DNA from 2 places in the Nocardiopsis sp. LDBS0036 genome. Region 1 is predicted to be linked to the other one. Evidence: predicted binding sites of a transcription regulator. Region 1 holds the regulator's gene; the other holds the start of a gene.
What was found. Region 1 encodes HrcA, which represses chaperone genes, less so after heat shock. Its sites were predicted from a motif close to TTGGCACTCTCNNNNNGAGAGTGCCAA; they were not measured.
Positions count from the first base shown of each region.

Region 1 (5,178 bases):
GCGCAGCCGCGGTTCGGCCTGGTTCGGTATGCCCTGGCTACGTCCGGCGGTGGCGGTGGCGGGAGCCGCCCTGATCGCCGGGTCCGTGGTCATCTCCAGCCCCCAGGTCCGCGACCACGTGCTGGAGATCGTCCCCGCGGGCGCCGACCGCGAGGGCGCGCCCGCCGAGGAGGAGGGCGAGGGCGGCGGTGTGATCGCTCCGGACCCCTCCACCGGCTCCGTGGACGGCACCACCCAGCAGGAGGAGGAGCCGCCGCGCGACCCGGCCTCCTCCCCCACCCCGGAGGACGACGAGGAGGAGCCCGCTCCCTCCGAGGAGGGCGTCACGGCCGCCACCACGTGTCCGACGCCCGAGGAGCCCGCCTCCCCGGCCCCGTCCAGCTCCGAGGGGGAGAAGGGCGAGAAGGCCGCCTCCGAGGAGGAGTGCGAGCCCAGCGACGAGCCGAGCAGCGGCACCGGCGACGGGTCCACCGGCGAGGAGGGCGGCGGCGACGGCGGCGGAACCGGTGGTGAGGAGCCGTCCGGCGGCGACGGCACCGGCGGCGAGACCGGAGGCGACGGAACCGGCACGGGCGGCACCGGCACCACCGGAGGCGACAACGGCGCCAAGACGGCTCCCAGCAGCTGACACGCCCCTCACGGAGGGTCCGTCCCCGTACACGCCGGGGCCGGTCCCGCGCAGGAGTCACCCGCTGGACACAGACACACGGGAGGCGCCCGGACGCGTTCGGGCGCCTCCCGTGTGTTCAGCGTCGGTCCGTGCGCCCTACCAGCGGCCGGTGCGGGCCTGGAGCACCGACAGGGCGGCGACCCCGGCGGTGGAGGTGCGCAGCACGCTCGGCCCCAGCAGCGCCCGGACCGCGCCCGCGGCGTCGAACGCCTCCAGCTCGGCGTCGGAGAAGCCGCCCTCGGGACCGACCACCACGACGACGTCGGCGTCCTGTCCGACAGGCGGTTCCAGCTGTGACAGGCGGCTGGCGCCGTCCTCGTGCAGCACGACGCCCAGGTCCGCCCCCGCCAGCAGTTCGACCACGGCGGTGCGGTCGGCGAGGTCGGCCACCTCGGGCAGCCGCGCACGCCGGGCCTGCTTGGCCGCCTCGCGGGCGGTCGCACGCCACTTGGCCAGCGCCTTGGCGGCGCGGTTGCCCTTCCAGCGGGTGACGCAGCGCTCCGCCGCCCAGGGCACGACCGCGTCCGCTCCGGCCTCGGTCATCATCTCCACGGCCAGTTCGCCCCGGTCGCCCTTGGGCAGTGCCTGGACCACGGTCAGGCGGGGGCGGGGCGCCGGTTCCTCCCGGCGCTCCACCACCGCGCAGACGATGTGGTCCCCGCCCACGGCGGTCACCGTGCAGCGGGCGCGCAGACCGCGTCCGTCGGAGAGGTCGACGGTCTCGCCCTCCCGGATGCGGCGCACCACGGCGGCGTGGCGGCCCTCGGCGCCGTCCACCGTCACCCGGTCGGCCGCCAGGTCGGCGGCCTCGACCAGGAAGACCGGCGGCGTCACTTGGCGCCGAAGGCGTCGCGGATCTTGGAGAAGAACCCGCCGTGTCCGGGACTGAAGCGTCCCGGGGTCTGGTCCTCGCCGCGCAGTTCGGCGAACTTGCGCAGGAGGGCCTCCTGCTCCTCGTCCAGCCTGCTCGGGGTCTCCACGTCGACGCGGATGCGCAGGTCGCCCCGGCCGCCGCCGTCGAGGTGGCTGACGCCCTTGTTGGGGAGGGTGATGACGTGGCCGGAGTTGGTGCCCGGGCGCAGGTCGATGTTCTCGGTGCCGTCGAGGGTGTCGAAGGCGAAGGAGGCGCCCAGCGCGGCGGCCGTCATGGGGACGGTCACCGTGCAGTGCAGGTCGTCGCCGCGACGTTCGAAGGTGGGGTGCGGGCGCTGGATGATCTCCAGGATGATGTCGCCGCGCGGTCCGCCGTTGGGGCCGACCTCGCCCTCCCCGGCGAGCTGGATGCGGGTGCCGTCGTCGACGCCCGCGGGGATCTTGACGGTGCGGGTGACCTTCTCGCGCACCCGGCCCTCGCCCGCGCAGTCGCCGCAGGGGTTGGTGATGACCGAGCCCTGGCCCGAGCACTGGGGGCAGGGGCGGGAGGTCATGACCTGGCCGAGGAAGGACCGCGTGACCTGGGAGACCTCGCCCTGTCCGTGGCACATCTCACAGGTGGTGCGGTGCGAACCGGCCGCCGTCCCCTCGCCCTGGCAGGTCTCGCACAGGATGGCGGTGGGGAAGGTGATCTCCTTGCTGACCCCGAACGCGGTCTCCACCAGGTCGAGTTCGACGCGGATCTTGATGCTGCGCCCGCGGCGGACCCGTTCCCGGGGGCCGCGCCCGCCGGGCTGGCCGCCGCCGAAGAAGGCGTTCATGATGTCGTCGAAGGCGAACCCGCCCGCGCCGCCGAAGCCCCCGGCCCCGCCGCCGCCGGGCGCGTAGGGGTCCTGGCCCATGTCGAACATCCGGCGCTTGTTCTCGTCGGAGAGGACCTCGTAGGCCTGGGTCACCTCCTTGAAGCGCTCCTGGGTTGCGGGGTCCGGATTGATGTCCGGGTGGAGTTCGCGCGCGAGCCGCCGGTAGGCCTTCTTGATCTCGTCCTTGGACGCGTCGCGACGCACTCCGAGAACCTGGTAATAGTCTCTGGCCACTGGGTTACTGTCCTGCCAAAATCTGTCCGACATAGCGAGCCACGGCGCGTACTGCTCCCATCGTCCCCGGATAGTCCATCCGGGTGGGTCCCACCACACCGATCTTGGCGAGCGACTGGTTTCCCACACCGTAGTCCGCCGACACGATGGAGGTGGACCTCAGGCCCTCGTGGAAGTTCTCCGCGCCGATGCGCACCGTGAGCATCGACGGGTCCTTGGCCTCTCCCAGCAAACGGATGAGGACCATGTTCTCTTCCAGTGCCTCCAGGACGTCCCTGAGGCTGGCGGCGAAGTCGACGGCGGCGAGGTTGGCCGTCCCCGCGAGGACGATCTTCTCCTCGTGCCGCTCGACGAGGCTCTCCAGCAGGACGGAGAGGACCGACACCGCCATCTGGCGGTGTTCGGGCGCCACCTGCGGAGGCAGGTCCTCCACCGCGTCGGGCACGTCGCCGAGGTGGCGTCCGGCGATGGCCCGGTTCAACATCGCGCGCAGGTCGTTGACGGCGGCCTCGTGGACCTCTCCCAGGCCGTCGATGACGCGCTGCTCGACCCGGCCCGTGTTGGTGATCACGACCATCATGATCCGCTGACCCCCGAGGGGGACCAGTTCCACGTGCTGCACCGACGAGCGGGTCAGCGACGGGTACTGGACGATCGCGACCTGGCGGGTGAGCTGCGCGAGGAGCCGCACGGTCCGGGCGACGATCTCGTCGAGGTCCACGGCGCCGGTGAGGAAGGACTCGATGGCGCGCCGCTCCGCGCTGGAGAGCGGTTTGACCGAGGAGAGCCGGTCGACGAAGAGCCGGTACCCCTTGTCCGTGGGAACGCGTCCGGCACTGGTGTGCGGCTGCGCGATGTAGCCGTCCTCCTCGAGGGCGACCATGTCGTTGCGGATGGTCGCCGGGGAGACTCCGAGCCGGTGCCGGTCGGCCAGGGCCTTGGAACCCACGGGCTCGTTGGTGTTGACGAAGTCCTCGACGACGGCACGCAGGACCGCGAGCTTGCGCTCATCCAGCACTCGCCACCTCCTGGCACTCCATGGTCCTCAGTGCTAAGTCTACGCCCGGCCGCAAACCCTGACGGTTACCCGCGGGTGGTGAAGCCGCGGCGCGGCCGTGCCGCCCCTGCTCCCGCCGGGCACGCGGCACGCGCCGCGGCCGACGGGGCGCCGGCGCGCGCCACCAGTAGACTGCACGACCGTGGCTACCAAGGGAACCGGCCGTTACGGCCGCGACGTGCTCGCCGGGGACTGGCGCCGCCCGAAGAAGAAGGCGGTCCGCGAGGTGCCCCTGGAAAGGGAACTGGTCGTGGAGGACGCCGAGGAGGCGTTCTGCGGGGCGGTGATGGCCTGGGACAAGGCCACCGTCACGCTGGAGGACCGGCACGGCCGCCGCCGCGTGTTCGACCTCGCCCCCGCCGCGTTCCTGGTCGACGGCGAGCCGGTGACCCTCGTGCGCCCCTCCGCCGCTCCACGGGGGCCGCTGCGCAGCGCCTCCGGGTCGGTGGCGGTACCGGGCGCGCGGGCGCGCACGGCCCGGGAGAGCCGGATCTACGTGGAGGGCGTCCACGACGCCGAACTGGTGGAGAAGGTCTGGGGCCACGACCTGCGCGTGGAGGGGGTGGCCGTCGAGTTCCTGGAGGGGGTCGACGACCTGCCCTCGATCGTGGCGGAGTTCTCACCCGGGCCCGGCAGGAGGCTGGGCGTCCTGGTGGACCACCTGGTGCCGGGGTCCAAGGAGACGCGGATCGCCGAGCGGGTGCGCGGCGAGCACGTGCTGGTGGCCGGGCACCCCTACGTCGACGTCTGGCAGGCGGTGCGGCCGGGTTCCGTGGGGATCGGGGCATGGCCCGAGGTGCCGCGCGACGTGCCCTGGAAGGAGGGGGTCGTGAGCGCCCTGGGCTGGCGGATGGAGACGGGAGAGGCGTGGCGCCGGATCCTGGGGTCGGTCCGTACCTATGCTGATCTGGAGCCGGCTCTGCTCGGCCGGGTGGAGGAGCTGATCGACTTCGTCACCGGGCCGCACCCGGACGCTCCCTAGCGAGCGCTGCGCGCGGGAGGAGCGGTAGGACCTAGGATTTGACCTGGGCGAGGCGCCGGTCCCCGTGTCCGGTGCCGAGGTCGCCCGCCTCCGGCCCGCGCGGTCGTCGGTACAGCACGGTAGTACAGAACCTCCCTCTCATCAGCGGAGCCAAGGAAGAGCATGAGCCAGACCCCGACGAACCCCCCGCCCCCGGAGGATCCCCACCGGGGACAGCAGCCGGAGCACGGGCAGGACGGTCAGCAGGAGTACGGACAGCGGCCCCCGCAGCCGGAACCCGGCCAGCAGCCCTCCTACGGGCAGCCGTCCGGGGCGCAGCCGCCCTACGCTCCGCAGCCCGACCAGGACCACGGCCAGCCGCCCTCGGGTGCGCAGTCCCCGTACGCCCCGCAGCCCGACCAGGGCTACCAGGGCTACGGCCAGACCCCGGGGGCGCAGCCCGACTTCGCACCGCCCCCCGGCGCCCCGTCGCCGTACGCGCCCCAGCCCGGTCAGGGCC
Region 1 covers NZ_CP141103.1:5,937,654-5,942,831, reverse strand. The annotation lists gene UIS43_RS25265 (hypothetical protein) at 1-628, shown strand, start outside; gene UIS43_RS25260 (16S rRNA (uracil(1498)-N(3))-methyltransferase) at 767-1,504, opposite strand; gene dnaJ (molecular chaperone DnaJ) at 1,501-2,640, opposite strand; gene hrcA (heat-inducible transcriptional repressor HrcA) at 2,645-3,658, opposite strand; gene UIS43_RS25245 (DUF3097 domain-containing protein) at 3,840-4,679, shown strand.

Region 2 (5,178 bases), 2.6 Mb from region 1:
GGGCCGAGACCGCCTCCCAGGAGCTGGAGGAGGCCAACCAGGACCTCGTCGACCGCCAGGACGCGCTGGAGGACGCCCAGTCGGAGCTGGTCCAGACCATCTACGACCTCCAGCAGACCGAACTCGAACTCAACGAGATGCGCGAACCGCTGGCCCAGCTGGCCAGCACGTTGTACAAGCAGCCCGACGGCGGCATGCTCGCCGTCCTGGCGTCGGGGTCCCTCACCGAGGACCTGCAGATCCAGTCCTACGCGGCGAAGATCTCCGAGGACAACCAGATGCTCATCCAGGACGCCACGGACCTGCGTGAGGAGCAGGTCGAGCTGGCGAGCCAGGCGCAGGAGCTCCAGACCACCACCCAGCTCGAACAGGTCGAGCTGGCCGCGGACATCGAGGCCCTGCGCGAGCGGTCCGAGCAGACCACGAACGAGCTGGTGCAGGAGCTGGAGGACCGCGGCATCGACCCGGAGGCCTACATGGCCGCCGGGGACTGCGACCCGTCCGCCGCCGCGAACGCCGAGGGGGCGGCCAACGGCCTGCTCCCGGCCAACTCCCTGTGCGACCTCTACGACGACAAGAAGCTGCGCGCCGACGCGGCCGTGGACTTCCTCCAGCTCAACGCCAGGTACGTGGACGAGTTCGGCGAGAACATCTGCATCACCAGCGCCTACCGCGACCTGCCCAACCAGCACCGCGTCTACGGACAGGTCGCGCCGGGCTTCGCGGCCGTCCCCGGCACGAGCAACCACGGCCTGGGACAGGCCATCGACCTCGGCTGCGGCATCCAGAACTACCGGTCCGACCGCTGGCTCTGGATGGAGGCCAACGGCGCCGACTTCGGCTGGCACCACCCTGCCTGGGCCAAGTCCAGTCCCTTCGAGCCCTGGCACTGGGAGTACACCGGCTGACCTTCGGCCGGTGCCTGCCGGGGGCGGCCCCGCACGGGGCCGCCCCGACGCGTCCGACCGCCTCAGGCGGCCGTCTCGGGCACCACCTCGCTGGTGCAGTGGGCGCAGCGGGACGCCTTCTTGCTGATCTCGCTGAGGCAGTGCGGGCACTCGCGCGTGGTGGCCTCCTCGGCCTTGACGAAGCGCTCCACCACCTTGGCCACGGGCAGGACCACGAAGAAGTACAGGATCGCTGCGGTGATCAGGAACGAGATCAGCGCGTCGACGAACGCCCCGTACAGGAACCGGCTCCCGTTGATCTCGAAGTAGAGGTCGCCGAAGGTGGGGACCCCGCCGAAGATGCCGATCAGCGGGGTGATGAACCCCTCGGTGAACGCGGTGATGAGGTTGGCGAAGACCGCGCCGATCACGACCGCGACCGCCAGCTGCACCAGGTTGCCCTGGAGCAGGAACTTCTTGAAGCCTTGCATGGATACAAGCCCTACATACTCGTGGTGTCCGTACGGGCGCCGGAGCGGGATCCCCGGGTGGGAGCCCGCGGCGCCCGGACAGCTTTGCCCACCGGACGTCGCCGGTCAACCGCGGATGGTGATGGACAGCCGGGAGGCGGCCGCGTGGCCCGCCAGACTCCTGGCCTCGACGGGCGTGGCCGCGACGACGATCAGCGCGCCGCCCTCCCCGCCGCCCGAGGACTCCTCCTCCGGCAGGGCCAGGACGGGGCGGTCGCTGACCACCTCCACGGCGGGGCCCGCCCGGGCGGGCGCGAGGTCGTCGCTGCCTCCGGCGGCGAGGACGTCCACCCGGCTGCCGGGGGAGAGCAGGCCCACCGCGCCGGGGTCGGCCACCCGCACCGGAACGGCGACCAGGCCGGGGCCGTAGGCCCGCGCGGGAGGGTCGGCGAGCCGGGCGTCGGTGATCACCTCTCCCCGGCGTACCGGAGCGTTGAGACGGAGCCCGGCGGCCGCGGTGTCGGCCGCGAGCGCGCCGCCCGGCACGGACCCGGCGGGCAGGTCCCGGGCGGTGAGGTCGCCCTCGGTGAGGGGGTCCGCGGCGCCGAGGTCGCGGGAGGCGACCAGGACGCGGGTGACGGGTACGGGTGCGGGGCGTACGGCCAGGACGGCGCTGAGGAGCGCGGCGGCGGCCAGGAGGGCGGCGACGACGCGCCGGTGCCGGTCCAGGAGCCGGGTGAGCGCGCGCCGGTGCCGGTAGGGCGGGGGTGCGGCGTTGGTCATAACCTCAACGCTAGGCCGCGGAGGGCCCGTTCGGAGGTTGTCCACAGGCCCGATCGCGCGGGCCGCGCACCGGGGCGTCCGGTCGGGGCGCCCGGGCGTGGAGGGGCGGGCGGCTGCCCGGCGCACCCGCAGCGGAGCCGGACATGCCGCGCGCCGCCGAGGGGTCGGCGGCGCGGTGGGCGGTCAACGGCCCGGCGGTCAGCTCGTCGCGGCGGTGGCGCTGGTGCTGCCGGCCTTGGCCGTGGTGCTGCTGCTGGTGTCCGAGGAGGAGCCCTTGGTGTCCGAGGAGGCGGAGGACGCGGCGGAGGAGTCGGTGGAGCCCGAGTTCCCGCTGTCCTTGCTCTCGGTGGAGCCCGAGCCGGTCAGCACGGAGCTGTTGGAGGACTTGCCGCTGTCGGTGCGGTAGAAGCCGGAGCCCTTGAAGACGATGCCCACGGCGGAGTACACCTTGCGCAGGCGGCCCTCGCACTCGGGGCAGACGGTCAGCGCGTCGTCGCTGAAGCTCTGCACGACCTCCATCTGGGCGCCGCACTCGGTGCACGCGTACTGGTACGTAGGCACTGTTCGGGTCCTCCTTGCTGGCACTCTCGCCCGTTGACTGCTAAATAGTACGCGCTCGCCGACCGGAGCCGTGACAGGGCCTCGCCCACGGGGACCGGTGCGGGGGCGCGGGCGGTCGGACGCCGGGCGCCGCCGGAGCGCGACCGCCAGCGACAACGCCCCCGGGGCCCGGGTTAATCCCGCCCCGGTCCCGCCCCGCGGTCCGGCCGCTCCCGTTCAGTCCTTCCGGCTCAGCCGCTCCCGCTCGTCCGGTCCGCCCGGCCACACGCCCGCGCCGAGGACCCGCACCCCGCCGGACGGGGTGACCACCGCGTCCACCGGCAGGTCGTGCGGCTCGGCGGGCAGCGACTCCACGAACTCCTCGTCGTGGACCAGGGCGATCGCCGGGGTGTGCGGGCCCTTGCGGGCCAGCGCGCGGTCGTAGCACCCCGCGCCGCGCCCCAGGCGCGTCCCCCGCCGGTCCACGGCCACGGCCGGGCAGACCACCGCGTCGGCCCGGGCCAGCGCGTCGGGCCCGTAGCGGCGGCCCACGGGCTCCAGCAGCCCGTGACCGGCCGGGGCCAGGGAGTCCGGCCCGTCGAAGGCCGCCCAGTCCAGTTCGCCGCCGGGCAGGAACACGGGCAGCAGCACGTAGGCGCCGCGCTTCCACAGCGCCGCCACCAGCTTGCGGGTGTCGGGCTCGCCGCCCACGGAGTAGTAGCAGGCGACCGTCCCGCCCATGGCCAGCCACGGGACGTCCAGCAGCGCGTCGCGGACCGCCGACCCGGCCCGGGCGCGCTCCTCGGGGCCCCGGGCGCGCCGCCGCTCCAGGAAACCCCTCCGCAGCCCGGCCTTGGCCTCACGCAGTCCGCTCTCGCCCATGGCCCCAGTGTGGCACCGCCCCGACCCGGCCGGTTGCCCCGTGCGGTGAACAAGCGGTGGCGGTCCACCCTCCGCCACCCGAAACCATCCGTACTTCTTGGCGCCCTCCTGTGTGTGCAGGCGCGGAGACGGCCGACCGCTGGCCTAAAGTGCCGACATGAACGACTCCACCGACCACAAGCGACCCTCCGGTTCCGTGTCCGTCACGAAGGCGGTCGTACCCGCCGCGGGCCTGGGCACGCGCTTCCTGCCCGCGACCAAGGCCACGCCCAAGGAGATGCTGCCGATCGTGGACAAGCCCGCGATCCAGTACGTCGTGGAGGAGGCGGTGGCCGCCTCCCTCCAGGACGTCCTGATGATCACGGGACGCAGCAAGCGCTCCATCGAGGACCACTTCGACCGGGCCTACGAGCTGGAGGAGGCGTTGGAGGCCAAGGGCGACGACGCCCGGCTGCGCTCGGTGCGCGAGTCCAGCGACCTCGCCCAGGTGCACTACGTCCGCCAGGGCGAGCCGCGCGGCCTGGGCCACGCGGTGCTGTGCGCGGAGGCGCACGTCGGTGACAACCCCTTCGCCGTCCTGCTGGGCGACGACCTCATCGAGTCCGCCGACCTGCTGCGCCGCATGATCGAGGTGCGCGAGCGCCACGGCGGCAGCGTCGTCGCCCTCATGGAGGTGGAGCCCGAGCAGGTGTCCCTGTACGGGTGCGCGGGCATCGAGCCCACCGACGAGGACGACGTCGTCACCGTTACCGACCTGGTCGAGAAGCCCGCCCCCGAGCAGGCGCCGAGCCGCTGGGCGATCATCGGCCGCTACGTCTGCGACCCGGCGGTCTTCCCCGTCCTGCACGAGACCCCGCCCGGCCGGGGCGGTGAGATCCAGCTGACCGACGCCCTGCGCGAGCTGGCCCGGCGCAAGCCCGAGGACGGCGGTACGGTGCACGGCGTCCTCTTCCGCGGCCGCCGCTACGACACCGGCAACAAGGCCGACTACATCCGCACGGTCGTGGACTTCGCCTGCCGGCGCCCCGACCTCGCCGACGAACTGCTGCCCTGGCTGAGCGACTTCGTCGACCGCGCGCGGGCCCAGCGCCCCTGACCGGGACTCCCGAGCGCCCCGACCGGGGCCCGGCGCACCGCATACGGGGCCGGACGCGGCAAGAATGGGGCGCGAGCCGTCTCCTGAGGGAGGGGAGGCGGGGCCACCACAGGAACCGCGAACCGGGAGGAACCCCCGTGAAGAGCGTCGAACAGCACATCGCCGATGTCCTGGCACTGATCCCCGACCCCGTGCCGACCGAGCTGGACCTGCTCCAGGCACACGGCGCCGTGCTGGCCGAGGCCGTCACCTCGCCCGTGTCGCTGCCGGGCTTCGACAACTCGTCCATGGACGGGTACGCGGTGCGCGCCGCGGACCTGGAGTCGGCCTCGCCGGACCACCCCGTGCGGCTGCCGGTCGTGGCCGACATCCCGGCGGGCGACCCCTCCCCGACCGCGGTCCTGCCGGGCAGGTCCGCCCGGATCATGACCGGCGCGCCCATGCCCTCGGGCGCGGACGCGGTGGTCCCGGTCGAGTGGACCGACGGCGGCACGGCCAGCGTGACCTTCGACCGGCCGGT
Region 2 covers NZ_CP141103.1:3,363,906-3,369,083, reverse strand. The annotation lists gene UIS43_RS14145 (M15 family metallopeptidase) at 1-908, shown strand, start outside; gene UIS43_RS14140 (MscL family protein) at 971-1,378, opposite strand; gene UIS43_RS14135 (SAF domain-containing protein) at 1,484-2,140, opposite strand; gene UIS43_RS14130 (FmdB family zinc ribbon protein) at 2,339-2,701, opposite strand; gene UIS43_RS14125 (5-formyltetrahydrofolate cyclo-ligase) at 2,918-3,562, opposite strand; gene galU (UTP--glucose-1-phosphate uridylyltransferase GalU) at 3,720-4,658, shown strand; gene glp (gephyrin-like molybdotransferase Glp) at 4,796-5,178, shown strand, end outside.
Region 2: a site for HrcA is predicted at 2,719-2,745, ahead of UIS43_RS14130 (FmdB family zinc ribbon protein). Genes of this name have one in related genera too.